One region of the Paenibacillus sp. FSL R5-0475 genome, then DNA from elsewhere that is predicted to be linked to it. Evidence: riboswitches for the same ligand, from Rfam matches in the RefSeq annotation. Region 1 holds a riboswitch; each other region holds the start of a gene.
What was found. Region 1 has a riboswitch for cyclic di-GMP ahead of MKX41_RS27855 (transglutaminase-like domain-containing protein). Riboswitches for the same ligand answer to the same signal wherever they lie in the genome.

Region 1 (10,068 bases):
CTTTCGCATACTGCTGTTCTTTTACCGCTGGATCGAATTCAGTCGGTTCAATAATCATTTCTGCCATCATCTTATCCTTATCAATGCCTTCCCGTTCAATCGCAAAAGCCAACCGCGAGCCGTCATAATAGGCATCGGTAACCTTCAAGGTCACTCCATCATGGGTAACGCTTTGGTTAGGCGCAGTAGATAATCCTTTTTCTTCAGCAGCATTTAGACCTTTATCGTCAATCCCCTTAAAAATACTTCCTACAACAGGAATCTGCTTTAACGTTTCAGCCATGACTGGGGATATAAATCCGCTACCGATTATCCCCGCACCCAACACTGCTGCTGCCGCGGCAGCCACCAATGATTTTTTCAGGAACTTATTCCCACTTTTTCTTGACGCTCGCTTTTCCATTCCCTCGTCTCCTATTCGCTTCATAATTGAATCGCTGAAACTGTCTACCGGCATTTCATGATTATGGAATGTTTGACGAATGTGCTCCATCTTCTGACTTTCAGTTGGATCTTGCCATTTCTCCATGAGGGCTTCCTCCTTCATTCATTCTTTGCCGGACTAACTTTTTGCGTAGACGTTCAAATTTCTTGCGTAAAGTAGCTGAATTACAATCCATAATCTGACCCATTTCTTCAAAACTGTACTGCTCTACTACCTTAAGAATCAGAAGATTGCTCTCTTCAGCTGTCAGATCATCCATAAATAACTTCTGCAATGGCTCCTCATCGTTAGGATTATAATAGGCTTTCGGCTGCTGCTCTTTATATAGCGACAACAGACGGTTTCTTCGTTTGCGTTTGCGAACCTGATCCAAACAATGATGATAGGCCACTTTATACAGCCATGAATTAAAAGAGACTCGTTTCTCATAACGTCTGAGTTCCTGATACACTTTTACAAATATATCTTGCACAGCATCCTCTGCTTCTTCATGACTTCTCAAAATATAATAGCAATACGTATAAATCTTTCTTTCATAGGCTTGTATTATAGTTCTATAGGCTTCGCGGTTACCCGCAAGAACCTGATCAATAGCCTCTTCAATTATTGTTTGATTCATTTGGACCCCGGGGCTGCGACGTTCCAAAGAATCACCTCCTTGTTATTGACTACAACTATATAACGATTGTGATCCCTGTAATTGTGACAGGCTCAAAATTTTTTCCAAATATGTTATAAACATCATCTGTTTTTCAATAAAAAAAGCGACTGCCCCGATTGATGCTCGGAGAAATCGCTTTTATAATAATATTCCATATTTATAAACTTTTTACTTATTTATGTTTTTCAACTCAATACATGCTTCAAAAAATACAATATCACTATTCTGGCCACGGACATATATACCATCATCCGTTACAGCTGAGCGTAAAATAGTCAGTTCATCCCCAAACTTAGCTTCTTGTAGATAAGTAATCCGGAAGCGTGTGAACTCTGCATTATCCCATTCCGCTAAACTGAGTGCATCACAACATAAATCTCCGTATCGGGCATTATTCAGATGTCCGTTGCTATCCAGCCCACTATATCTTACCTGATACCGATAAGCTTCTTCCATAATAATATCAGTAGGGATCGTTACCTTAACAGGCATATCCCCTACTGAATCGCCATTATAGTGCTTAACCTGAACTGGAAGAGCGTTCGGTCTGAGTATCTTTCTCTTCTCAATATCTACTAAAGCCCATATAGAACGCGCTGTGGCAATCTCTATATGATCTGCATCAAAAATACGATAATCCCGTTGCCATAAAGCCCCTTTAGTACCTTTACTCCAGGTATGTACGCTAAGCACATCATTTGGGCGAGGAATACGCTTAAAATCAAGGTCTAACGTAATCATCATCCAGCCCATTCCTGCACTCAGAATTTCTTCCACACTTATCCCCAAATTACCCACTGCGAAGTCTGCCGCACATTGCATGATATCCAGAATAAAGGATAACTTACTCTGCGAACGATAATCCGTGTCGCTCGCATGTACAGAAAAATCTTCTATCCACACAAGATTACTACTGTTGTCCATTGTTTATCCTCCTGCCATGCAAAATATCCTTGCATTTACTTGAAGTATCCACATATACCACTACTCTATCCACATAAATTGGGGACTACTTTCATTTTTGAATATATTTTATTATTTCATCCACATGTTAGTAACTTTTATTTTTTCGTTATTTCCCCATGACTTATCCACATTATTTAAATTAAGCGATAAAGGGAACAAAAAAGCCATTGTTGATAAATCAACAATGGCTTCGTGTGCTTGGCAACGTCCTACTCTCCCAGGACCCTTCGGTCCAAGTACCATCGGCGCTGGAGGGCTTAACGGTCGTGTTCGGGATGGGTACGCGTGGAACCCCTCCGCTATCGCCACCAAACGGGCATTTACAGCGTAAATGCTCAGACTTAATCGCCTGAAAACTGAATCCGAATTGAATTTGCGTTCTAAGTATAGGATAAGCCCTCGACCGATTAGTATTGGTCAGCTCCATGCATTACTGCACTTCCACCTCCAACCTATCTACCTCGTCGTCTTCAAGGGGTCTTACTAATTGGGAAATCTCATCTTGAGGGGGGCTTCACGCTTAGATGCTTTCAGCGCTTATCCCGTCCGTACGTAGCTACCCAGCCATGCTTCTGGCGAAACAACTGGTGCACCAGCGGTACGTCCATCCCGGTCCTCTCGTACTAAGGACAGCTCCTCTCAAATTTCCTGCGCCCACGACAGATAGGGACCGAACTGTCTCACGACGTTCTGAACCCAGCTCGCGTACCGCTTTAATGGGCGAACAGCCCAACCCTTGGGACCTACTTCAGCCCCAGGATGCGATGAGCCGACATCGAGGTGCCAAACCTCCCCGTCGATGTGGACTCTTGGGGGAGATAAGCCTGTTATCCCCAGGGTAGCTTTTATCCGTTGAGCGATGGCCCTTCCATGCGGTACCACCGGATCACTAAGTCCGACTTTCGTCCCTGCTCGACTTGTAGGTCTCGCAGTCAAGCTCCCTTATGCCTTTGCACTCTTCGAATGATTTCCAACCATTCTGAGGGAACCTTGGAACGCCTCCGTTACTCTTTAGGAGGCGACCGCCCCAGTCAAACTGCCCGCCTGACACGGTCCCCGTACCCGGTAAGGGTACTAGGTTAGAACCTAGATACGATCAGGGTGGTATCCCAACGGCGCCTCCACCGAAGCTTGCGCTCCGATTTCTACGGCTCCCACCTATCCTGTACAGATCGTACCCAAATTCAATATCAAGCTGCAGTAAAGCTCCATGGGGTCTTTCCGTCTTGTCGCGGGTAACCTGCATCTTCACAGGTATTAAAATTTCACCGGATCTCTCGTTGAGACAGCGCCCAAGTCGTTACGCCATTCGTGCGGGTCAGAATTTACCTGACAAGGAATTTCGCTACCTTAGGACCGTTATAGTTACGGCCGCCGTTTACTGGGGCTTCGGTTCATAGCTTCGGGTTACCCCTAACCACTCCCCTTAACCTTCCAGCACCGGGCAGGCGTCAGCCCGTATACTTCGCCTTGCGGCTTCGCACAGACCTGTGTTTTTGCTAAACAGTCGCTTGGGCCTTTTCACTGCGGCCCCCTCGTGCTATTCACACTACCGGGGCACCCCTTCTCCCGAAGTTACGGGGTCATTTTGCCGAGTTCCTTAACGAGAGTTCTTCCGCGCGCCTTAGAATTCTCTTCTCGCCTACCTGTGTCGGTTTGCGGTACGGGCACCTTCTCCTGGCTAGAGGCTTTTCTTGGCAGTGTGAGATCATGACCTTCGCTACTGTAATTTTCGCTCCCCATCACAGCCCAGCCTTAACGATGTGCGGATTTGCCTACACATCAGCCTCACTGCTTAGACGGACATATCCATCAGTCCGCGTCACTACCCTCCTGCGTCACCCCATCGCTCATAGCGGATTACGGTGGTACAGTAATTTCAAACTGTTGTCCTTCGACTACGCCTTTCGGCCTCGCCTTAGGTCCCGACTTACCCTGAGCGGACGAGCCTTCCTCAGGAAACCTTGGGCTTTCGGCGGATCAGATTCTCACTGATCTTTTCGTTACTCATACCGGCATTCTCACTTGTATGCTGTCCAGCGCTCCTTACGGTACACCTTCAACCCACATACAACGCTCCCCTACCCCAGATACATACGTATCTAGCCATAGCTTCGGTGGTGTGTTTAGCCCCGTTACATTTTCGGCGCAGAGTCACTCGACCAGTGAGCTATTACGCACTCTTTCAATGGTGGCTGCTTCTAAGCCAACATCCTGGTTGTCTGTGCAACTCCACATCCTTTCCCACTTAACACACACTTGGGGACCTTAGCTGATGGTCTGGGCTGTTTCCCTTTTGACAATGGATCTTAGCACTCACTGTCTGACTCCCGGCAATAAGTATATGGCATTCGGAGTTTGACTGAGCTTGGTAATCCTTGCGGACCCCGCACCCAATCAGTGCTCTACCTCCACTACTCTTATACCGAGGCTAGCCCTAAAGCTATTTCGGGGAGAACCAGCTATCTCCGAGTTCGATTGGAATTTCTCCGCTACCCCCACCTCATCCCCGCATTTTTCAACATGCGTGGGTTCGGGCCTCCAGTGCGTGTTACCGCACCTTCACCCTGGACAGGGGTAGATCACACGGTTTCGGGTCTACGTCCACATACTCAATCGCCCTATTCAGACTCGCTTTCGCTGCGGCTCCGTCTTCTCGACTTAACCTTGCATGTTAAACGTAACTCGCCGGTTCATTCTACAAAAGGCACGCCATCACCCATAGATAGGGCTCTGACTTTTTGTAAGCACACGGTTTCAGGTTCTATTTCACTCCCCTTCCGGGGTGCTTTTCACCTTTCCCTCACGGTACTGTTTCACTATCGGTCGCCAGGTAGTATTTAGCCTTAGCAGATGGTCCTGCTGGATTCATACGGGGTTTCACGTGCCCCGCACTACTCGGGATCCGTCTCGGAGAGAACACAGTTTAGGCTACAGGGCTTTTACCTCTATCGCGGGCCTTTCCAGACCTCTTCACCTACCATATTCCTTTGTAACTCCATGTGAGACGTCCCACAACCCCTAAGAGCAAGCTCTTAGGTTTAGGCTGTTCCGCGTTCGCTCGCCGCTACTGACGGAATCACTATTGTTTTCTCTTCCTCAGGGTACTTAGATGTTTCAGTTCCCCTGGTCTGCCTCTACATCTCCTATGTGTTCAGAGATGAGTAACTGCGAATTACCACAGCTGGGTTTCCCCATTCGGACACCCCCGGATCAAAGCTTGCTTACAGCTCCCCGAGGCAGTTTCGTTGTTCGCCACGTCCTTCGTCGGCTCCTGGCGCCTAGGCATCCTCCGTGTGCTCTTATTAGCTTAACCTTGATTTTTCCTAAGAAAAATCTCACTAATAACATTTACTTGTTTACACAAGTTGCTAAAAGATGTTCTAAAACGCAAATTCGTTTCGGTATCCAGTTTTCAAGGATCAAGTCTTACTGAGAGCTTAAACTCTCAAAACTGAGCAACGAGTGAGTAACAGGCCTAAACCTGAGATTTTGGAAGCTTAACTTCCGATTTGAATGTCTTCATTGCAGAAGACGATTCTCCATAGAAAGGAGGTGATCCAGCCGCACCTTCCGATACGGCTACCTTGTTACGACTTCACCCCAATCATCTACCCCACCTTCGGCGGCTGGCTCCCTTGCGGGTTACCCCACCGACTTCGGGTGTTGTAAACTCTCGTGGTGTGACGGGCGGTGTGTACAAGACCCGGGAACGTATTCACCGCGGCATGCTGATCCGCGATTACTAGCAATTCCGACTTCATGCAGGCGAGTTGCAGCCTGCAATCCGAACTGAGACCGGCTTTGATGGGATTGGCTTCACCTCGCGGTTTCGCTTCCCGTTGTACCGGCCATTGTAGTACGTGTGTAGCCCAGGTCATAAGGGGCATGATGATTTGACGTCATCCCCACCTTCCTCCGGTTTGTCACCGGCAGTCACTCTAGAGTGCCCAGCTTAACCTGCTGGCAACTAAAGTTAAGGGTTGCGCTCGTTGCGGGACTTAACCCAACATCTCACGACACGAGCTGACGACAACCATGCACCACCTGTCTCCTCTGTCCCGAAGGCCGCCACTATCTCTAGTGGATTCAGAGGGATGTCAAGACCTGGTAAGGTTCTTCGCGTTGCTTCGAATTAAACCACATACTCCACTGCTTGTGCGGGTCCCCGTCAATTCCTTTGAGTTTCAGTCTTGCGACCGTACTCCCCAGGCGGAGTGCTTACTGTGTTAACTTCGGCACCAAGGGTATCGAAACCCCTAACACCTAGCACTCATCGTTTACGGCGTGGACTACCAGGGTATCTAATCCTGTTTGCTCCCCACGCTTTCGCGCCTCAGCGTCAGTTACAGCCCAGAAAGTCGCCTTCGCCACTGGTGTTCCTCCACATATCTACGCATTTCACCGCTACACGTGGAATTCCACTTTCCTCTTCTGTACTCAAGTCACCCAGTTTCCAGTGCGACCTCAGGTTGAGCCCAAGGTTTAAACACCAGACTTAAATGACCGCCTGCGCGCGCTTTACGCCCAATAATTCCGGACAACGCTTGCCCCCTACGTATTACCGCGGCTGCTGGCACGTAGTTAGCCGGGGCTTTCTTCTCAGGTACCGTCACTCCGATAGCAGTTACTCTACCGGACGTTCTTCCCTGGCAACAGAGCTTTACGATCCGAAAACCTTCATCACTCACGCGGCGTTGCTCCGTCAGACTTTCGTCCATTGCGGAAGATTCCCTACTGCTGCCTCCCGTAGGAGTCTGGGCCGTGTCTCAGTCCCAGTGTGGCCGTTCACCCTCTCAGGTCGGCTACGCATCGTCGCCTTGGTGGGCCGTTACCCCACCAACTAGCTAATGCGCCGCAGGCCCATCCCTCAGTGACAGATTGCTCCGTCTTTCATTCTTTCTTCAGGAGAAAAAAGAAATTATCCGGTATTAGCTACCGTTTCCGGTAGTTATCCCAGTCTAAGGGGCAGGTTGCCTACGTGTTACTCACCCGTCCGCCGCTAAGTTATTTTGAAAGCAAGCTTTCAAAATAACTCCGCTCGACTTGCATGTATTAGGCACGCCGCCAGCGTTCGTCCTGAGCCAGGATCAAACTCTCCAATTAGTATTGAAAAGAGCGATATGCTCATTTTGAAACATCTGACGAGAAAATTAATTCTCTAATTTCGGATATCACTTTCGTGATTTCCTACTCACTCGTTGTTCAGTTTTCAAAGATCAAGTTCTCGTTGGCGCCGTTTAATGTCTCAGCAGCAACTCTTATAATATATCATGTTGTTCTCAGTAATGCAAGCTTTATTTTTCGAAAGCCGTTTATATAACTCTCTCAAACATTGCCTGTACGCTGTCTAACAACGCTTAACTATAATAACCTATCTATTCATAGAAAAGCAACCCCTAATAGAAAAATAAACAACTAGCTTAATAATTAAGCTGGTTGTTTATTTAATAGAGTTATGAATCTAGCGATGCAAATTAATAGTATTTTGCTGCAGTATACTTACTTGAAGCCTTAATAAAATCCGTATTCTTCTTACTCTTCGCTGACGATGCATCTACCGTTGTATCAATAGTAACCCATTTCCCATCCATCAACACTTCATTCCATGCATGGTATTGCGTAACGTAGCTAGTATTCCCCATCACCAATTTAGCAGGCACATCTACACTACGCAGCATTGCGGCAAAAAGAGAAGCATAGTCATAGCAGATTCCTTTTTTAGTATTCAAAGTGTTGTTAATGTTCGGAATGTAATCTGTTGTTACATTATTAGCAAGAGAATAATCGTATTGTACATTAGCAACTATATAGTTATAGATTGCCTTAACTTTCTCTTCATCTGTTGTTTTGCCTTTTGTAAGCTCTTTTGCCTTAAGGATCGCTTTATCAGAAGAACTCCATTTCACATTCTGTACGGAGCCCAAATATACGGAATTCGAGTCACTCATGGTTACGTCTACTACTTCGGAATATAACGCTTTGTATTTATTGCCGGTTGTGTTCTCAAGAACAGAAACCTTATAAGTACCATTACCTTGTTGTAAAGGGAAGTCCTCAGCTTGTCCAGAAGCATATAAGTTATATGTATAGCTGCTGTTGTCTTTAGTGATCATGAGTTTGATTCTTTTATCTTTCGGAATATCATAGTTAATTCCAATAACACCTTGAGCCACTTTCGATGTAATCAACCAGCTTGCATCTACACTTGCGGCTTGAGCTGTGCTTACCGGAACCGCAGTAATCAGTACGAACAGCGCCACCATCATAAAATAAACCTTTTTCACGGATAAAACCCCTTTCGGTAGCTGGCTGCCATCCTTTCGGGAAGGCCCTTTAGCTTTGCGTCCCTACCTTTCGATAGGTTTGCCGTTATCGTATAAGCTCTATCTGTTCTAATTTCACTAGACAAATTAAGAGAATCAGTCCAAGTAGAAATATGAATCTAAGATTCTTATATATTTTATAAAAACAAAAAAAGCCTCTTCATTCGGTAACTGGCTGCCATCCTTACGGGAAGGCCCTTTAGCTTTGCGTCCCTACCTTTCGATAGGTTTGCCGTTTATCGTGTTTAGCTTTTATAGTCTTATACTACCATATTTATCCTCGTAAACAAGAACAAAATTGCTAGATTTACTATTATTTTATAGTTATTTCTCTGTATTTGAATTCTCTTGTTATTTCTCGTCAACGATTAGGAAAGCTTGGCATGAACAATCAAACGATGTGTAGGATCTACTAGTGGGTCACACGTAATTAGAGTAAGAATTTTATCTTTGTTATTCCCGTCTAGAACAGACACATCACTAGGAAGTACAACAGAAATATCATAAACCTCGTAATTATAAGTCTGATCGCTAGTCTTTACCGTAATCGTATCCCCAATCACAACCTCATTCAATCTGTTAAACAATCTGCCCGTAGTTCTAGCTCTATGTGCAGCTATTGCGGCGTTCCCTATTTCTCCTATTGGAGTTGTTTCTTTCATATGGGCCGCGGCATGCTTCATATTCGCTTTAGTAGCCCCTTCTAATACAGGCAGCTTCAGATCGATCTTATCGATCTCAATTAATGCGATAACTTTGCCACCCACTTCAATTTCTGGTTCCGGCTTTTCTGTTTCTTGCGGCTGTGCTTGTGCATCTAGAGCTGATTCCTCCGCTAGTAGCTGAGTGACCTCGGCATATCTGCTCTTCAGATCAGGTGGTGGAGTACTTTCACTGGTGCTCAGTTCAGCCGATTCTAATAGCTTATCCTGCTGCCAGTCGTTATACCATTCGTTAGCTTTTGGATAGAGCATGATAAGGATCCCCGCCAGTATGAGCACATACGAGAATTTACGCATGATTTTCACCTCCGTAGATTGTTCTACTGAACTTTAGAATACCCATTTACGACTTCCGAAGAAGTTAATGATCACCGTCACAAACGTTACTAATACCTTAGAGATCAACACTTGAATGCCTAGTTTGTCAGTCAACAGATGCATTAGCAACAGCGATATTCCGAGTACTACCAGATTCAGTACGATAAACTTCAGCAACTGCGTCTTATCAAAACCCTCTTTATTGCCACGATCACGATCCTTGAAGGTTACTTTTTTATTCAAAATAAAGCTGTTCGCTGTCCCTGCACTATAAGAAATCACCTGTGCCAACGCATATACCATCCCAAGTGAGTTCAGTAATGTAAAGATTACGAAATCAATGAGGGTATTTACCAGACCTACAGCATTAAATTTGAGAAACTGTATGAAAGCAGTCCGAAAGTTCTTATCTGACATCTTTGTAATCCTTCCGGCGATCCACTTCTTCTTCGTCACGATATCCTATAGTCTCACTGACAATATACAACGGTCTATCCTTAGACTCGTCATAAATCCGTCCAATATACTCACCGATTACACCTAACAGCATCAGAACGATACCGTTAAAGAGCAAATTGACCCCTACAATGGAAGCCCAACCTGGAACCGTCCATGAGGTGAAAAAGATTC
Region 2 (10,068 bases), 2.8 Mb from region 1:
TCTAAAACTAAAGGCTTTACCAACCTGATTACTGTTACTCTAAAAGCTGATCGTGACCAAGAGTATCTTGTTGCCGGCACCCTGCTGCAAGGTTACGGAGAACGGATTGTTCAAGTGAATAAGTTCCCAGTTGATATTGCTCCTGAAGGTCATCAAATCTTTGTATCCCATAACGACAAAGTAGGGATTATCGGACTCGTGGGTACATTGCTTGGTGAGAACGATGTAAACATCGCTTCCATGCAAGTGGGACGTAAAATTGTTGGGGGCGCTGCAATCATGCTGCTGACCGTTGACAAAGCCGTTCCTAAGCAAGTCCTTGTGAAACTCGCTGGTTTACCAGAAATTAACACTGCTGAAGAAATCATCCTTCTTTAATCTATAATATAGAAAGGCCATTCCAGAATGTATTGGAGTGGCCTTTCTTATATTTTACGAATCTTTTTCTTCCTATATTATGAACGAAGGGATTATCCTTCCATCAATATCTGTAAAACCATATTTTTCAGCAAGCTTTCCAACCAGCTGTGGCTCACCGGACATAGACATAACCTCTGGATCAGCGGCTAGTGCAGTCACTGCTCGACCAATATATGTCGTCGATTCACTCATTTTCAGTTCCTCAACTTCTTGCCAATGTTCCTCATCTGTATTCATGGCTTCTAGAACCGCTTCTGTTCTCATCCATCCAGGTGAAAGTGGCATAACCGCAATGCCGTCATCCTTTAACTCCTTCGACAATCCGAAAGCCATACGTAAAAGTGCATTTTTAGAAAGATCATAATAAAAGTTGCCTAAATATTTATAATGATCCCAGAAGGTTGTATGGATAATTAGACCACCAGTTTTTGCCTTGCGCATCAAGGGAATTGCGTAATAATTTGTGATCATCTGTGCTCTCACACCGGCATTAAACATATTGTCCCAATGAGCTGTAGGCAGCTCCCAAAAAGGCTTCTGCTCGATAGCTAAATCATTGCCTCCCCATACGTTGTTAACTAAGATATCGAGCCGACCTTGCTCTTCAGCGATCTGGCGGATCACTGCTTCTGTTTCTTGATCCTTCGTATGGTCACATCGTATTACCGCACCAGAACCTCCACTCTCTTTTATTTCTCTAAGTACGCTATCTATACTCCCCTTAATATGTTCTGTGACGGATACATCTGTGGTCCTCCCTGTAATATAGACAAAAGCTCCTCTTCTCGCTAATTCTAAAGCGATCCCCCTCCCAGCACCTCTGCTGCTCCCGGTAACCAATGCGACTTTCCCTTTCAATGTCATAGCCCTCAACCCTTTCCACATGAATTCGGATTTCAATATTCTGTGAATATTCCTTACGTTTTATAAGTATAACCCGTATATATGACATCAACTGACATATATAATATAATCATAATTTAGAAATGATTAATGGTGATCGTCCAATCATTAATTCGAGGAGGTACAATAGCCTAATGAGAGCCGACCGTTTGTTATCAATATTACTTCTGTTGCAAAATCGTGGAAAAATGACTTCTAGAGAATTGGCCCAAACACTCGAGGTATCAGAACGAACTGTGTTTCGTGATATGGAAGCATTAAGTGCTTCAGGAATACCCATTTTAGCTGAACGTGGTCGTGAAGGAGGCTGGATGCTAACTGAAGGGTACCGAACCTCCCTAACGGGAATGAAGCCACAAGAGATTGGTTCACTGCTTCTGTCCGCTGACGCATCTATAATGAAGGATCTGGGGATACAAGACGACTACTCTTCCGCTCTTCTCAAACTAGAGGCTGCATCCTCACATCGACTTAGTAACCCAGCAAATTACCTAAGCGAGCGTATTCATATTGATGGCGCCAGTTGGCATCCTTCGGATGAGACTTATCCGTTCCTTTCTGTACTGCAGAGAGCACTTTGGGAGGACCGTAAAGTAAAAATCACTTATCTCCGGAGCAACGAGACAACGGTCCGTTTCATTGAACCTCTTGGGTTAGTTGCAAAACGCGGAGTATGGTATGTCGTAGCCAAAAGCAAAGATGAACTACGAACCTTTCGTGTGTCCAGATTAGTTAACGTTGAGGAGACACATGAGTGGTTTAAAAGACCTGATGACTTTGATTTAAAACAGTACTGGGAAGAGTCCACCACGGCCTTTAAAGCAGCACTGCCAAAGTATCAAGTAAAGCTAAGGGTTAAAACATCTGTCTTAAAAGAATTACAGCGAGAAAGATTCGTCTCTGTCCAATTAATAGAGCCAACAAGCAATGCTGAGTGGGTGAACGTAGATGCCGAATTTAATACGATCGAGTCGGCCTGCCGGATAATCCTTTCTTTTAGTCCCTCGGTTATTGTACTTTCACCGCAAGAACTTTTAGAGATGGTAAAGTCTGCTATCGCAAAAATTTCCGCTATTTATGAGGATTTTTGACACGAAATCTAAAGAACTACTCCGAAAAGAAGATTTATGTCAGTTCTTACTATAGACCAATCACCTTTAAATCCCATATAATAACACCAATACATAATATTAATAAGGAGGACATTATACCAATGAACTGGATGCATAAACTTCCGTTAAAACAAAGAATTGTTGCCGGATGTTACCTCGTTGCCGCACTATTTGCCATTCCTGTTTTAGTTACTTTTATGATCTTAGGCAACATTATTTTGGGTATTGTTCTAATCGTTGTTCTTGCTGCTCTAACTTTCCCAGTGGCCCGCTTTATCGAGAGAACGCTTACATCTTCTTTTGATGACATCGCGAATGTATCTCATAGTATTTCAAAAGGGGATTTTACTAGTAGAGCCGACGAGAACGGGTCTATGGGGGACGTAAGTCGTTCCTTTAATACTATGATTGACAAGCTCAAGAAGATTTTGACAGAAGCATCACAAATCACTCGTCAAGTTATGGATGCAAGCCGTGGAATCGAAGATAAGAATCAGAATTTGAAAATTGTCATGGCACAGGTAGCCTCTTCGTCTAACGAGCTAGCTCTTGGTGCAAATGAAATATCTACGGATATCGCTGAAATGACAGAATCCATTAAAGATATTGAGAATAAAGTATCCAATTATACGAACTCAACGAAAGAAATGAACAGACGTTCAATACATACATTAGAACTAGTTGAACAAGGACGGCAGTCCGTTGATACTCAAGCTGAAGGCATGCGCAAAAACATCCAGGCTACTCAAAAAGTAGCTGATACTATCGAAGCCCTGTCTCATAATGCTCGCGGAATTACGATGATTACAAAAACCATCACAGAGATCGCTGAGCAGACCAACCTCTTATCGCTGAATGCCTCCATCGAAGCAGCACGCGCCGGAGAGCATGGTCGAGGTTTTGCTGTAGTCGCACAGGAGGTTCGTAAACTTGCCGAGGAATCAACAGCTTCAACGAAGGAAGTCTTTGGCTTAGTTCGGAGCATCGAAACTGATATCAAACAAGCGATTGACAATATCGCTATCAACGAAGAAGTCGTACAGGTACAGAATGAGATGATCACTCAATCTGCTCATATCTTTGCTCAAATTGTGCAAAGTGTGCAGTATATTACCGAGCAAATCTCTTCCTTCTCTGCTGAAAGTGATCTGATGTTGGAAAGTGCCTTGAAAATCTCAAGTGCAATAGAGAATATCTCTGCAATCACACAGCAAACCGCTGCCGGCACCGAGGAAGTATCCGCCGCTATGAATGAACAAATTAATGCCCTGCAGTCCGTTGCTGAAGAAACTGAGAAAATGACACAGGCTGTGTTTAATCTACAGAAGACTATCCATATTTTCAAGTTTTAAGTCACTTGCAAAAATATATAAACAAGTCCAAAAACTCCTCCTAAGTTTTGACTTAGGGGGAGTTTTTTTATATCTATTATTTCATAGGTTGGACAAGACTTTCGTCAAAATTCGAGTTAATTTGCGAAAATATATTGACAAAGGTTCTCTAGGAATATATTGTAAAGGAAAATTCTTCTTATAAATTTTAAAATTAATATTGGCAAAATCTTCGAAAGAGGATGACGCAAAACCATGGATCTACAGCCTCATTTTTAATCAGAGGCCATGACTGCCAGGTTGCAGATAACCAAGACGACTGAACAATTGTTCAGTCTCTATGGCGATTTATGCCACCAACCTGTGCCCTAATTCAGAGCACAGGTTTTCTAATGTTTGATTTTAAAATAACAATCAACTTGTGAGGTGTATTTTTTGAAGACAGTCGCAGATTACATGTCGGAAGCACTACGGAACCTAGGTGTTACCCATTCCTTTGGTATTATTGGGAAATCCATTTGTCCTATTGTTCTTAAAATGGTAGATTACGGTATTGAATTTATTCCTGGGAGACATGAGTCCAGTTCCGGCTTCGAAGCAGCCGGGTATGCGCTTAAAACTGGAAAACTAGGTGTAGCTTTTGGTACTTCAGGTCCTGGTGGAACAAACCTATTAACTGCAGCAGCACATGCTAAGGCTAACAACCTACCTGTCCTATTTATTACTGGCCATCAATCTATTAAAGAGCTTGGAATTCCCCAATGTCAGGACTCTACTTCTTTTCTAGCTGATTTAGCTGATATGTTTAGACCTGCCACCTTGTATAGCAAGCTTATTGAACGTGGAGATCACTTTAACACAATCTTTAATCATGCCATATCCATTGCTTTGAGCGGTAATCGTGGTCCAGTTCACCTTTGTATTCCCTTTGATGTCCAAACGGAATTGCTAGAGGAATGTAATATTGTAATCCCTGAACGCGAATCACTGGTTAGCCATGCTAATATCGACCGTGTACTTGATGCTATAAATAACTCTAAGAATCCAATAATTATCGCGGGTAAAGGCGTTAACCGCTCAGGAGCACATAGTGAGCTAATTCAATTAGCGGAAACATTTAATATTCCTGTAGTTACATCTCCAGGTGGTAAAGGGGCTATAGCTTGGGATCATCCACTCTATCACGGTCCAATTGGAGTAGGCGGTTGTACCCATGGGGATGACTTGCTGAATCAAAGTGATCTATTTATCGTTCTCGGGTCACGTTTAAGTGATATGACTATTTGTAATCTTAAAAGGGAAAATCATCCTGCAACATTAATTCAGTTTGATAGCGATCCGACTTTTGTCGGAAAAATATTGTTCTCTAAAACAATTCCAGTGACTGGAGATCTACGCGACAATCTAGTTTACTATCTCAATAATATTGACACGAACAACATCACAAAACGCGAAGCACCGACAAATTCTGATTATACCGAAGAGCCTCCGATTTTACCAAACCTTTCACTTGCATCGGTCTTGAGTACGATGAGTGATTTGATTCCTTATAACAGCACAGTCTTTGTTGATGATGGAAGTCACGGTTTCCATGCTGCGAAATGGTACAAGGTTAAGAAACCGGGCAGTTTTGTTTTCGATGCTTACTTTGCTTGCATGGGTAATTCTATCGGGATGGCGATTGGTGCAAAGGTTGCTGCTCCAGAAGAAACGATCTTCTGCATTACAGGAGACGGTTGCTTTATGATGCTAGGCGCAGAGATTAACGCTGCTGTCTGCAAGGATATTCCTGTCATATTCATTGTTGTGAATAATAAACAGCTAGATATGGCTCTAAAAGGTATGGAAAAAACTACAGGACGTATTGACGGAACTATCTACGAAGTCCCTATGGATGCAGTGAAATTCGCAGAATCACTAGGCGCTAAGGGTTACAAATGTGAGACAGCGGAGGAGTTCGAAACAGCCATCAAGGACGCTGTTGCCATCAACCGTGTTGCCGTCATTGAACTGCTAACAGACCGTGATGAGGTCCCTCCGACTGCTCACCGTACTTTGAACCTAAATTAGGAGGTCACTTATGAAAGACAATGTAAACAGTGGTCTGAACCACTTCACGAATCTCTCTGGAGACTACGGAGCTAAAGCACTGGCTCCGATTAAAGAACATTTCCCCGATTTGGCTGAATTTATTATGGGGAATGCCTACGGCGATATTTTTCAACGCAACACAATCGAAGCTGACTGGAAGGAAATCACAGTTATCTCTGCCCTGATTTCGATGGGTCAGTTTGATCAATTGGGTGTTCATTATGTCATGGCTCTTCGTGTGGGTGTTACTGTAGAACAACTCAAAGGTATTCTATTACACTTAGTACCCGCTATAGGGGCACCTAGAATCATCACCGCTTTTAATATTCTTCTCGAAACGATTGAAGAAATAAAGTAACTATTTTCAGTAAATTAAAATATCGGGAGAGATGTTAACGTGGGACAGTTTATTTTAAAGACAGACACTACTAAAAAAGTGATCAATATTGAGCTGGAAGGAACATTTTCTGAAGAAGATGGTCTGAAATCTATCCAAGCTTATCAACAAACTATTAATCCTATCACTCCAGCAGACTATGAATTACAAATCGACTGCAGAAAGCTAAACGTAACTGCACCTGATGTTGTGCCTCTTTTGGAAGGTTGCTTCGTAATGTTTAAGAATGATGGATTTGTAAAAGTAAATCTAACCCTTGAGAATAACCCAATTCTTAAAATGCAGCTTGCTCGTCTGGGTCGTAAAGCAGGACTAGATAACATCGAGATCATTTCCACCGTTACAGCTTAATTCTTCTTATAACTAAAAAAACTATAGAGTTTTTCAGGAGGATTCATTCATATGACCGGAATTCGTATTCAAGACATTGATATCTATCATCCTAGTAATAAAGTTGGTAACGACTTTTTTATTAAGCATTTTGACGAAAAGGGTATTGATATCCGAGGTCTACTGACCACTTTAGGTCGTGATACGCGCTATAGCATTAAGAATGAGGAAGAAAATTCTCTTACGATGGCTTTTGAGGCTGCCAGTAATGTGTTGGATAAAAATGGTCTCACTGGCGCTGATATCGATCTTATTGCCTATGCAAGTCAAACTCCTGAATATATCTTTCCTACTAACTCTTTAATGATTCACCGTTTAATTAACGGCGCATCCCATACAATTTGTATAGATAGCAACGCTAACTGTGCAGGTATGACTGCTTCCGTAGAACAGGTGAGCCGTCAAATGCAAGCCAATCCTAGAATTAAACGTGCTTTGGTCATCGGATCCGATTATGTAGCACCTCATGCAGATAAGAATGATCCAGTCTATTATGCTAACTTCGGTGATGCAGCTGCGGCAGTCCTTCTTGTGCGCGATGATAATGCGGTAGGCTTCATTGATTCTGTCTATCAAACAGACACATGCGTTTACGGCAACTCCATGTTCCCGGCTGAAGGCTTGGCTAATCTGGGTAGAAAAGGCGTCGCGGCTGGAGAATTCAATGTGAAATTCATTCCATTTGATGATTCCATTTGCGTAGATGCTGCTTCTGAATCGATTCGCACACTTCTATCTGATAACAACATAGCGCCTGAATCTATTAAAGCGGCCTGTTTCTCACAGCTTTCACTGCCTAATATCGTTGGTGTTTGTGAAAAAGTGGGTATTGATCGTGAGGTTGCGGTTTACATAGGTGATGAATTCGGATACACCTCAACCAGTAGCCCGTTTATCGCTCTACACAAAGCTATTACTACAGGAAAGATCGAACGCGGAGATAAAGTTCTGTTCTGGACAGTGGGCGCTGGATGGCAAAACGTAGCATTTGTTATTGAATATTAAGCGTTACAACCTAAAAAGCGGCAGGCCAAGGATTATCCTTAGCTTGCCGCTTTTTAGGTTGATCTGTTCTTTAGGACTCGCTGGCAAAGGATAACCCCTTTTCAGTGAGCGCACGCCGTAGTACATCAATCCCTTTTGGTCCCATCCCATGGAGCTGCAGAAGCTCTGACTCAGTGAGCATACTGATTTGGTGAATCTGTGTATACCCAGCACCATGAAGTGCTCGAAGTGCAGGCTTAGATAGTCCACTCGGTAGATCAGATTCTGTTCCATTAAACATAGACATATGCATCTCCCTGATCACTGATATCTTTCATGTTTTTCCCAGCCCATGGTACGCGCTACAGCGTCTTTCCAGGCGTTGTAACGTCTTTCACGCTCTTCTATACCCATTACAGGTGAAAAGACCCTCTCAGCTTTGTTAAAGCTTTCTAGCTGCTCTCTTGTCCAGACTCCTGAGGTTAATCCAGCCAGAAGTGCTGCTCCCAGCGCAGTCGTCTCCGCATATGTAGTTCGAGTAACTTCACTACCGAGGATATCAGACTGGAACTGCATCAGCAAATCATTACGAACCGCTCCACCATCTACACGAAGTCCGGTCAATGGCATGCCTGCATCTTTTTCCATCGCCCCAATTACATCTCTAGACTGAAATGCTAATGACTCTAACGTTGCTCTTACCAAATGCCCCGAGGTGGTTCCTCTAGTTAGACCGAAAACTGCTCCACGTGCATACATATCCCAATAAGGGGCACCTAGTCCAGTAAAAGCAGGTACGACGACAACCCCTTCACTGTCCTCTACTTCCCGTGCTTTATCTTCCGAGCCTGCCGGCTCCGTTATGAGTCCTAACCCCTCCTGAAGCCATTGTACAGCCGCTCCAGCTACAAACACACTGCCCTCGAGTGCATAATAGAGTTCATCCCCCATTCCCCAAGCTACAGTAGTCAACAACCCATGACTGGAGACTACAGCTTCTGTACCTGTATTCATCAGAATAAAGCATCCAGTTCCATATGTGTTTTTGGCACTGCCGGGTTCAAGACAAGTATGTCCAAACAAAGCAGCTTGTTGATCCCCCAATACAGAGTGAATAGGTATTTCTGTCCCGAACCACTGCGCGTCTGCTGCTCCAAATTCACTACCGGACATCCTCACTTCTGGCAGGATGGAGCGTGGTACACGAAGCTCCTTCATTAGCTCTTCGTCCCAGCAGCGCTCATGTAGATTATATAGCATCGTACGCGATGCATTAGTTACATCAGTAGCATGTACAGCCCCGCCAGTAAGCTTCCAGATTAGCCAGCTGTCTACTGTCCCAGCTAGTAGCTCGCCATTATTCGCCCGCTCTCGTGCGCCGTCTACATGATCAAGAATCCATGAGAATTTTGTTGCAGAAAAATAAGCATCCACAACGAGTCCCGTCTTGCTAGCAATGAGTCCCTCTAACCCCTTACTCTTGATCTCTTCACACAGCTCTGCAGTACGTCTGTCCTGCCACACAATCGCAGGATAAATCGGCTTGCCTGTTGCTCTATCCCAGATCAGGGCCGTTTCCCTCTGATTTGTAATTCCAATGGAATATATTTCCTGAGGTGTTATCCCGCCCTGAGTAATCGCATCTCTTGCAGCTGCAAGCTGTGACGCCCAGATTTGCTCTGGGTCATGCTCCACCCAGCCAGGGTGTGGGAAAGATTGTTCAACCTCATATTGCCCTTGTGAGACGATTCTAGCGTCCTCATCGAACACTATGGCTCGTGAACTGGTAGTCCCTTGGTCTAAAGATAAAATCATTTGATGGCCTCCCAAGCATAAACAATGAGATATGTTCCACGATGAACAAGATTAATGTGTTTGTTTCAACAAAAAGCACCTCTGCTGTCAGAGGCGCTATCACACATTGTGTTTGGAATTACTGTTTTTCGACAGGAAGTCTTAGGGTAAAGGTTGTACTTTCGCCCAACTTACTGGAAGCTGAAATGGTTCCGTGATGCGACTCAACAATATTTTTAACAATCGCAAGCCCGAGTCCCGTTCCACCTGATTCTCCCCGTACACGTGCCTTATCGGCTTTGTAGAAACGATCAAATATATAAGGCAGATCTTCCTGCGGAATGCCGACGCCTTCATCCTGAATTTTAATTTCAAAATAGCGACGCCCTTCTAAGACACAAGTTCCTGTATGAACTGTAATCTTCTTGCCACCCTGCGTATGACGAAAAGCATTATCGAGCAAATTGGTTAAGACCTGCTCAAGCTTATCTTCATCCGCTGCCTTAAGAACAAGGACATCGCTCTCTTTATTTAGCTGCAGATGAATATCACGCTCTTTCGCACGTACGGAAAATTTCCGATACACTCGTTCCAGCAGTTCGTTCACATCTACTTCTGCCTTCAACATATCCGTATGTCCAGCTTC
Region 3 (10,068 bases), 5.4 Mb from region 1:
ATGATTATTAAATATCCTGTGCAAACAGCACTTGGCCAGAAAATTGTGCTCGCGGAGATCCAAATTCGTACGCTAGCTATGAATTTCTGGGCTACCATAGAGCATTCCCTGAACTATAAATATCGGGAGAGTCTACCCGATGAAATGCGTGTTCGACTAAAGACGGCAGCTGAAGCAGCATCGATCCTCGACAGTGAAATGTCCAGTATTCGGGAAGAGATTCTGGAAGCACAGAAGACATTCGAGGAAAACTCGAATATGACCACTCAGATTCTCAAGGCCATTCATCAATTGTATTTCTATCACTTGGTGAATGAGGCTATAGATACGCAGGCTCGCTTTAACGAAATATGGCAGGTTCAGGATATGGAAGCGATGAAGGAACTTCTAGATCATGTGCGGGGACTTCTTTCCGCAGCTAAAAAGGATAGTTTGCCGGATGGCTTATGAACCATTGTACTTGGAATACCTAGTGTACTTTAATCGTGACAGGGATTATTTCGAATGTCACGAGGTACTCGAAGAACTGTGGCTTGCCCAGGAACGAGATCCTTTGTACAAAGCACTTCTCCAAGTAGCGGTAGGGTTATACCATTTTCGCAATCAGAATGTGCGCGGTGCAGCTATTATGCTGAGTGGTGCTTCTGCCAAACTGGAAGAATATCCAGCAGCGACACTCGGTATTAATCTGGCGAAACTCGTGGAGGAAGTGAAAGATTATGTTCGGCGCTTAGCATCATATGATGAGCGGCCATTTTCTTATTACGATCTAACCATAGAGATTATTGATCCGAGTCTAGCGGACCAAGTGGAGAATGCAGCTGTAGCTATCACACCGAATAACCCTCAACGACGTGGTCCTCAGAGACCGACATCCTTTCATCGTAAGTAAAAGATCCTCTATATATGAGTATTGTATAAGGGACACCCGTAGGGGTGTTCCTTGAATATTTAAACACCTAAATTTTTGCAATACTATCAGGAGGACGGCATCATGGCGGCACAATTGCCCAGTTCTTTCAGCGAGCGTATGATGGACATGCTGGGAACAGATTATAATCAATTTGCGGATTCTTATAAGGAAACCCCATACGGAGGCGTCCGTGTTAACACCTTGAAGATTTCCGTGGAGAGCTTAAAGGCTCTTTCTACTTTAGGACTGGAACCCATTCCTTGGTGTCCGACAGGATTTTATACAGAGAATGGGGCTAGACCTGGTAAACATCCTCACTACCACGCAGGTTTATATTACATTCAAGAGCCGAGTGCGATGGCACCTGTGGAATTGCTTAATATTGAACCAGGTGATCGTGTACTTGATTTATGTGCCGCCCCTGGGGGGAAATCTACACAGATTTCAGCCAAGCTGTTAGGTGAAGGATTGCTGGTTAGTAATGATCTTCATCCAGAACGGACTAAAGCTCTAGCTAAAAATCTGGAGCTGTATGGGGTTCGTAATGGTATTGTACTGAACGAAAGTCCAGATCATATCGCGGCTGCATTCCCGCTTTTTTTTGACAAGATCTTGATTGATGCTCCCTGCTCTGGTGAAGGGATGTTCCGTAAAGATGAAGACATGGTGAAGCAGTGGGATTCAGGTACACCTGCCAAATATGCTTCCATGCAGCGGGATATTTTACGTTCTGCTGCAACAGCATTGGCACCGGGAGGTACACTTGTCTATTCCACCTGTACCTTTGCTACAGAAGAAAATGAGGAAATTATAGCGGAGTTTATTTCTGAACATCCACAGTTCTCAGTGGTAGCGGTAGGAGGTACAGGCTCATTCGCTCCTGGCTTCGGAGAACTCTCAGGTACAGCAAGACTGTGGCCGCATAAGGTGAAAGGCGAAGGACATTTCATGGCTGTATTGCAACATGGGGGAACTAAGCGCTCAATGGAGGAACGTGATCACTTAGAGGTCAAGTTAAACGAATCTGCAAGAGCAAGAACTACTACTCCAAAAAGTGCAGCACACGTTAAATCATCCAATAAATCAGAAGGAAGACGGGGGAAAGAAGGGAAACCCTCTCACAAATCTACTGGTGGCGCTGACCGTGGTCGGCAAGTTTCAGGTGACGAGCAAGCTTTGACTGCGTATGGAAATTTTGTGCGAGATCAGCTTGGTTGGGAACCTCAAGGATATCCGGTTCTGTTCGGTGATCATCTGTACATTTCTCCACTTCCTAAGGAAAGACTAAATGGATTAAAGACGATCCGCCCGGGATGGTATGTAGGACAAATCCGTAACGGAAGATTTATTCCAGGGCATCCAATGGCTACAGCTTTGCATCCGGAAGAAAGCTGCCGAAGTGTCTCACTCTCCAGTACGAATCATGAAGCTATTTCCTATCTTAAAGGAGAGACGTTGTCGATTTCTCAAGAACGTCTCTCTATTAGAATAGGAAGTGCCCAAAAGGGATACGTTCTGGTCTGCATTGATGGCTACAGCGCAGGCTGGGGTAAGTGGCAGGATGGCATACTCAAGAACGAATATCCTGCAGGCTGGAGGTGGATGTAACAATGAGCCAATCAGGTAAGCCCGCCAAAAAACAACGATTAGATAAAGTGTTGTCCCATATTGGAGTGGGGTCGCGCAGTGATATCCGTAAACAAGCTAAACAAGGCTTAATATTGGTGAACGGGACAGTGGTAAAAGATAGTGGGTTCCATGTGGATCCTTATGCCGATAAAATAGAGGTAGGGGGAGAGGTTGTTACCTACCGTGAATTCATATATCTTATGATGAACAAACCCCCGGGTGTCCTGTCAGCTACGGAGGACAAGCGGGATCGGACGGTTTTGGATCTTTTAAAGCACGAATATGCACAGTTTGAACCGTTTCCTGTAGGAAGGCTAGATAAGGATACTGTGGGACTGCTGCTGATCACTAATGATGGGAAGCTTGCCCATGAATTGCTGTCGCCACGTAAGCATGTCCCGAAAACGTACGAGGCAACCATCGAGGGCGATGTAGGCGCGGATGATGTCGCGGCTTTTGCAGCAGGGGTGGAGCTGGAAGATGGCTACGTTACTTTACCTGCACACTTAACCATTCTTGGAAGAGAGCGCGGCAGCAAAGTGATTTCCCATATTTCACTTATCATCACTGAGGGGAAATTTCATCAGGTGAAGCGTATGTTTCAGGCGGTAGGCAAAAAAGTCACTTTTCTGAAACGCGTATCTATGGGAGAATTGAAGCTGGATGAAAGTCTGCCGCTGGGAGCTTGTCGGGAACTAACGTTAGAGGAACTGGCACTCTTAGGCACAGAATCATCTCAAGGATAATATAGAAAAAGAAAGACAAGGATGGTGGAGTATGAGATACAAACTGATTGCACTAGATGTGGACGGTACGCTATTAAATGATGATCACCACTTAAGCTCTGAGAATAAGGAAGCTATTGCTGAGGTTACACGTCTTGGCGGTCAAATCGTATTGTGTACGGGACGCAGTCCACAGAACTCGATTCCTTTCATGGAGGAAATGGGGCTGACTGGTTACGTGCTTGGTCACAATGGAGCAGCGACGGTACGAGTGGAAGATCGAGAAGTGCTGCATCAATATGGTATGGATGCACGTGGTCTTGACCCCTATATTGACTATTGCCGTAAGCACAATATTCATTATGATGTGAATACTGCTTTTGATATGTATGTTGATAATGTAGAGAATCTGACTAAAGAAGCTAATTATATGTATGAGCACTTCCGTATTGTGCCAGCGACGCTACCAGCCTGGGAAGATTTCCGTGAACCGGTTGTTAAGTTTACTGTATTTACACAGCCAGAAATCCTTGACGAAGCTGAACGTGAATGGCGTACTTGGGCTCCTGAGTACAATATTTTGCGGAGTGGTGAATTTTTCGTTGATTTGATGCATCCCGAATCTTCTAAGGGAAACGCATTAAGAAATCTCGCTGTGAAGTTGGGAATTCCGCAAGAAGAAGTCCTCTCAATCGGTAATTATTTTAATGATATTTCTATGCTTACCTATGCGGGGATGGGCGTGGCGATGGATAATTCTCCTGTAGAGGTAAAAGCGGCAGCGAATGCTGTTACGGGTTCGAACAATGAGCATGGTGTGCGTGATGCGCTGGTTAAATATTGTTTATCCTAATAATGGAAAGCATAAGGCGGACTTGAGTCCGTTCTATGCTTTTTTTGTTATGAAGGAAATAAAAGAGATACATAACAGAATTGATTCTATCCAAAAAATAACCCGCCCTTAGGATTAACTAAAAAGGGCGGGACAATAGATTAACTTCCTGTATTAAAGTTTAATTTCCTCGTTCCGGCTAGGAGCGCTATATTTATAGATACCAGGGTTCAGTTCGATTTTTTCGTCGAAAGGAATATCTTTGTAGCTATCAATATTAGTTCCTGTAGATATCATGCCCTTAGGTGTAATTTCAGGCACCACTTCTTTGCCATTAATCCGTAACGTAGTTTGGTTAACGCTTTTGAAGTGAGGAGATTTGGATGATGATTCAACAATCAAATTTTCGCCTTCAGTATAGTACGTGAATTCAATGTCTAATCCATCGACATCAAGTGAAGTGAACTGTTTTTCTTCTTTAGGTTTGTTTATTGTGATCCAATTCTTACTGGTATCACGTTTCTCAATGACAGCATCCTTTAATATAAGTTTCATTGGAACATCGGACCAGTTGTTATACCATTCCGGAGATTCAAATTGAAATAAATGCTGGTAGCTTTCGGAATGATCTCCTTTCAAATTCCAACCCCCAGTGATTGTTTTATCACCTATAACCAACTGAGCGGTATTATAGTGGACAATTCCTTTTTTAAGCGAATCATTTTCATCTATTAGAATTTGGATATCCAAAGGGGTAACCACTAGCTGATCTAAGGTTATACCGGTCTTTTCTTGAAATTCAGGACTGTTATACAGTTTCTTAGTGTAAATCGCCTCACTTGCTTTTTGTCCATCTGCTTTAAAATCGAACTTCCATGTACCTGAAATACGTTTCGCTTCTTCAATGTAACTAAAATGAAGACTAGCTTCCTTCCAATCTGATTCAGTTATATTGAAAACCTGTTCAATAAATAAATCCGATCCTTCGTTAGGCATGATGGTTGGAATTGCCTCATTCTCTTGACCTGCAGTACTAACTACCAAATGTGGGTTACCCCGTCCTAAGTCAGATGGTGATGCAGCGACTTTGTAACGGATAATGGTTTGATTGGAAACATGTCGAACGGATTCGATTTGAATGCTTGGATATTGCTTAACTCCAGTATCGATTGTATCCCCTGCTTGATGATTAGATTGTAAGGGAATATTCTGATTACGGTAAAAAATGAGATTCCGTGCTTCAAACTTGTAGTCCTTTTTATCATCCTTTAATGTATCAGGTGTCTCATATACTCCAATGAGTTTCTGGCTTTCAGGATCGTATTCTAAATAACCGTATACCTTTGCCTTGGCACCGGATTCACTAGTCATGGTGTTTTCCTCTGTAGCAAATCCAGTATATTGGGATAGATCAGATTTAGTATCAAGTGATAACAGCATTTTCATTTTTTCTCCGTCAGTTACAACACCGTTCAAATTCATTGTTACTCCTGAACTGGAAGCTTGAAGATTATACTGTTGACCGATGCCGTTATTTATTGCATTGCTCACACTTCGCCCACCAATTTTATCCCAATTAATCGTCATACTAGCGAATACAGGAATGGCGACAAGTAAGAGGCAAGAGAAGACGATGCTGATAGGAACAACCTTTTTATTAGGCCTAGGAGTATTCTGGGAGGCATTCAGATTTCTTTGACGTTTATATGCTTCTTGTTCTATGGTAGTCCACATCAAATCATAATCCGGTCGGGGAATATGTCTATCTTTTTCAATATACAGATTCATTACTACTCAGCTCCTTTAGTTGAGTTCCACCCATTCTATTTAGTATTTTAAGTCCCTTGTTCAGTCTGGATTTTACAGTTCCTTCGGGTATGCTCATAACTTTAGAGATCTCGGGTACAGTCAATTCGTTTATAAAACGAAGGACTACTACCATTCTGATTTTGTCGGGAAGCTGACTGTATAACCCTTGTAATTCTTTTTTAGTTTCCTGTCGATCCAACCGTTTTTCTACAGGGTTTGATTCCTCAGACCTGGATAGTAAATAATTACGTACTTCTTTCATCCACCCCGTCTTACGCCTTTTAATCACACTGTTGCACTCATTCGAAGCAATTCGTAAAATCCAAGATTTCAAGTTTCTTACCTTAGACTTATCCGCTAAGATAACCTTTACAAATACCTCTTGGCAAATATCCTCTGCATCTGCCTGATTTTTCATTAAGTAGTAACAAAAATAATATACTTGTTCTTTATAGAGCTCGAAAATTTCTCGGTCACACATTTTGCTGCACCCCCTGTCTTTGCTGTTCTCATTAATAAGACTTATAAGCGTATGTAATCGTTCATTTTTCATTTTGAGTGAAGTATTTCTTCTGAGCATCATAGCGAATTTGAATGGAAGATAAGTCGTTTACAGGTAATTATAACCATGATAAAATTAGCGGTGGGACATGCGTCCGTAAGCTAATTAAAACTAATTGAATGTCCGCGTTAAAGGTAAAATCATCGAAAGATGATGACACAAAGCCATGGGTCTAAAGCCTTTCTACAGAAGGAAATGATCGCCAGGCCGCCATAGGGATATCTTATGAAGCATAAAGGATAGCTCTAAGAATATGTAGTCTATTTTGAGCTCTTTTATTATTTCGATCTATACGGCGTTACATTATCGCAAGGGGCCGAAAGGGGAAGTACATGAACAGTTTTTTCAAAACAATAGGCACTAGTTTGGCAGTAGGTGCTATATTGCTGTCCGGAACGATCGGATGGATGTCTAATCCAGGAGTAGTGTCAGCAGCTACCTCAACAGTAGTAACCGCGGATCAAATGATTAGCAAAGTAACGGCAGCCTCTAAAGCAATAAAGAATTTTCACTTAGATGTGATCAAAAAACAGGATATTCAGAGCGGTGGGGTACGTATCAGCAACACTAACACACTGAAGCTGGATATTAATCGACTGCCGAATTTTGCTGCAGCTGGCACCGTTGATAGTAGTCTTTTAGAAACATCGTACAGTCTATATGCCAATGACAAGGAGTTTTACTATCTTGTAGACGGAAGTGAACTGATCGATGAATCTGAAGATGAAGGTTACGACGATGACGGTGAGCCAATCGATCCTGATGCGCAGTATTGGATTGGACTGGAGAAGATGGAGTGGGATTCTTTTTATTCTAAAGGTCAATACGATCCTGTTTCCATGCTTGATTCGGTAAAAAATTATAAAAAATCTATGAAAGTCAGCACTGCCGGTGCTCAGACCGTCCTGCAGTTCACGGTAACCGATCCGACAGCAGCTAAGGGAATAATCAAACTCTATGACCAGGAGAACCTCTGGGATGGTGAGACAGTTCAACCTAAAAGCGTAACTTGGAAATTATTCGTCAATACTAAGACCTGGCAAACGGAAAAGCTGACAGTCGATCTGAGTTATGTACTGACAAGTGACGGAGAAAAAGATACATACAACACGAAAATCGAAGCTAAATATTCCAAGAATAACAAAGGTACAACCATTGTAAAACCGGCCGAACTAGAATAATAAGGTCGATTTCATATTGAGCAAAAAGCGCTGTTCTGTAGAACAGCGCTTTTTGCTGTATTCTCTATTTTAATAACGTTTCTATTCCTTCTTTAAGATTGTTGTCGTATGTTTCAACATTCGATTCATGAGATTTCGCCGCTCTGTTTTTATGTCGGTGGCGCTTCTCTTTAATGCGTCGCGGATGGGGATGATCTCTGTAATTTTCCTGCCGCTTTTTATTCTTCGATCTACACAAGTCGGGATGTAACCTACGTTAGTTATACTCGTGTTTCCTTTTTCATCCTTCTTTATTTTAAGCGTAAGTATGATACCGCTTTGTGTATAAGGAATATTCATTAATTTAGTAGAAACAAAATTCCCCAATGAGTAAATAACGAATTGTTTTTTTCCACGAAGCGCTAACGGTTGAAGAACATGTGGGTGAGACCCCAGTATGATGTCGGCGCCATTTTTAAAGAAGAGATTGACCAGCTCTTTTTGCCTCTTGTTTGGAGTGTAACGATATTCGCTTCCGAAATGCAGATAAAGCAAGACTAGATCGACTTTCTTTTTTAAATCTCGAATCTCCCGAATGATCTTGGGCGTAGATATCCGATTAACCAGCCATGGCTTACTCACTGGTACAGGAATTCGGTTAGTTCCTGCTGTGTAGGAGAGGATGCCAATCGTAATTCCTTTGACGTTTTTAATAAGCGTTCTCTTGGATTCTTCTAATGATTTAGCTGTTCCCGTGTGGTCGATTCCATTACGGTCCAGAACTCGTAACGTCCGAACCAGACCCGGGGCACCATAATCCATGCAATGATTGTTGGCCGTTACTAATACGTCGAATCCGGCTTCCTTAAGTGCAGGGGCCAGTTCGTCTGGACATTTGAATATCGGACCGCCTGATCGTGGGCTTTTCCGGCATTCGGGGCCACTTCCAGCAAAGGTGGTTTCGAGATTGCCAATCGTCAAATCAGCCTGTTTCAGATAAGGAGCTACTTTTGCAAACAGGGGGCTGAACGAATAGGCTCCATCAGGCTGTTTAGCATCCGAAATAATATAACGTTTGACCATTAGATCTCCCACAGCAGCTATTTGTATTTCAGTCATGGATATCCACCTTTTTATTATTTTCATTAGGATATGGTATAAAGTTGTTATGGGTTATTCTTTCTTTAAGGCGAAGTGCAAACATTTGTGTGGCTTTTTATTTAAAATGTGACCCAACGCATAATCACTTTATTTAGATCGTCTAAATTAAAGGTATTCATTTTTTTCAAACTTTCATAATTTGATTCAAATCCTCTTTTTTGTTTGGCAGCCATAATAAAATATGGTTGTTGATAAACATTATCAATCAAACATTGGAGGTTATAGAAATGAGTACACAATTCAAGAAAATCGCCGAGGATATTTACTGGATAGGCAAAATTGATAACCGTCATGTTCCTTTTCATCGCCTGATTCTAGAAAAAGGAACTACCTATAATTCCTACTTATTAAAAACAGGTAAGCCGACTGTCATTGATACCGTAGATATGGAATTCGGACGTGAATATGCCGAGTGCCTGGGTGAAATGATTGATCTTCTAGATATTCATTACATTGTCATTAACCATACAGAGCCTGATCACTCTGGTGGACTGGCAGCTCTCGCTGCCAAGGCTGCAAACGCCACGATCGTATGCACCGAGATTGCTGTTCCAGAATTGCAGGAAATGTACAAGCTTCATAGCCGGAACTTCCTGGTGGTGAAAGATGGAGACAAGCTGGATATTGGTGGGAAAACGCTGCTGTTTAAAGAAACACCGTATCTCCATACCGCAGAAACGATGATCACCTATTGTATCGAAGATCAAATCTTATTTCCTTGTGATATTTTTAGCACGCATGTTGCGGTGGAGAATCTATTCAGCGATGAAGCCGGGTTTGATATTACGGAAGATTTCCAGGGCTATTACGCAGCAATTATTCATCCTCACAGAAGATATGTAAGAACACTGTTAGAGGCTGTTAAGGATCTTGAGATCCGGATGATCGCTCCTTCCCATGGGTTTGTGATTCGGAAGGACATACGTAAATATATCGGGATGTACGCCACGTTGAGCCGTGAAACGACGCAAGGAAAAAAGGCAACCATCGTATATACCACCATCAAAAACAGTACCAAGAAGATGGCCAAAATCTTACAGGATTGCTTGCAGGAAAATAATATAGAGACAGAGGTCTGGGATGCAGATAAAAGTAGTGCCACCGATATTCTGAACAGTATAACGTCAGCTGACGCGGTCTTTATTGGCAGCTCCACTAAATACGCGGACATGATTGGGAACCTGGAGAACATTCTGAAAGAATTGCACAATATGAATCTGGAAGGTAAACTTGCTGCAGCCTTTGGCTCCTACGGCTGGAGTGGTGAAGCCATTGAA

Region 2: linked by a shared signal. The riboswitch ahead of MKX41_RS15425 (thiamine pyrophosphate-binding protein) and the one ahead of MKX41_RS27855 (transglutaminase-like domain-containing protein) in region 1 are both predicted to bind cyclic di-GMP.
Region 3: linked by a shared signal. The riboswitch ahead of MKX41_RS03580 (DUF6612 family protein) and the one ahead of MKX41_RS27855 (transglutaminase-like domain-containing protein) in region 1 are both predicted to bind cyclic di-GMP.

Annotation. Positions count from the first base shown of each region.
Region 1 is NZ_JBBORK010000001.1:6,215,795-6,225,862, reverse strand. It holds gene MKX41_RS27885 (DUF4179 domain-containing protein) at 1-529, opposite strand, end outside; gene MKX41_RS27880 (RNA polymerase sigma factor) at 504-1,091, opposite strand; gene MKX41_RS27875 (acyl-[acyl-carrier-protein] thioesterase) at 1,275-2,030, opposite strand; rRNA gene rrf (5S ribosomal RNA) at 2,269-2,385, opposite strand; rRNA gene MKX41_RS27865 (23S ribosomal RNA) at 2,460-5,388, opposite strand; rRNA gene MKX41_RS27860 (16S ribosomal RNA) at 5,621-7,178, opposite strand; gene MKX41_RS27855 (transglutaminase-like domain-containing protein) at 7,550-8,359, opposite strand; cyclic di-GMP riboswitch class I at 8,373-8,453, opposite strand; cyclic di-GMP riboswitch class I at 8,562-8,642, opposite strand; gene MKX41_RS27850 (class D sortase) at 8,767-9,417, opposite strand; gene MKX41_RS27845 (GtrA family protein) at 9,451-9,855, opposite strand; gene MKX41_RS27840 (glycosyltransferase family 2 protein) at 9,845-10,068, opposite strand, start outside.
Region 2 is NZ_JBBORK010000001.1:3,425,088-3,435,155, forward strand. It holds gene serA (phosphoglycerate dehydrogenase) at 1-378, shown strand, start outside; gene MKX41_RS15410 (SDR family NAD(P)-dependent oxidoreductase) at 451-1,284, opposite strand; gene MKX41_RS15415 (helix-turn-helix transcriptional regulator) at 1,458-2,414, shown strand; gene MKX41_RS15420 (methyl-accepting chemotaxis protein) at 2,537-3,787, shown strand; cyclic di-GMP riboswitch class I at 3,979-4,074, shown strand; gene MKX41_RS15425 (thiamine pyrophosphate-binding protein) at 4,193-5,836, shown strand; gene MKX41_RS15430 (carboxymuconolactone decarboxylase family protein) at 5,847-6,215, shown strand; gene MKX41_RS15435 (hypothetical protein) at 6,255-6,605, shown strand; gene MKX41_RS15440 (3-oxoacyl-[acyl-carrier-protein] synthase III C-terminal domain-containing protein) at 6,657-7,649, shown strand; gene MKX41_RS15445 (DNA-binding protein) at 7,720-7,935, opposite strand; gene glpK (glycerol kinase GlpK) at 7,950-9,443, opposite strand; gene MKX41_RS15455 (ATP-binding protein) at 9,562-10,068, opposite strand, start outside.
Region 3 is NZ_JBBORK010000001.1:858,665-868,732, forward strand. It holds gene MKX41_RS03545 (GTP pyrophosphokinase) at 1-450, shown strand, start outside; gene MKX41_RS03550 (DUF309 domain-containing protein) at 440-892, shown strand; gene MKX41_RS03555 (RsmB/NOP family class I SAM-dependent RNA methyltransferase) at 995-2,521, shown strand; gene MKX41_RS03560 (pseudouridine synthase) at 2,524-3,288, shown strand; gene MKX41_RS03565 (Cof-type HAD-IIB family hydrolase) at 3,320-4,120, shown strand; gene MKX41_RS03570 (DUF4179 domain-containing protein) at 4,274-5,887, opposite strand; gene MKX41_RS03575 (RNA polymerase sigma factor) at 5,871-6,389, opposite strand; cyclic di-GMP riboswitch class I at 6,594-6,685, shown strand; gene MKX41_RS03580 (DUF6612 family protein) at 6,803-7,651, shown strand; gene MKX41_RS03585 (CapA family protein) at 7,733-8,749, opposite strand; gene MKX41_RS03590 (FprA family A-type flavoprotein) at 9,019-10,068, shown strand, end outside.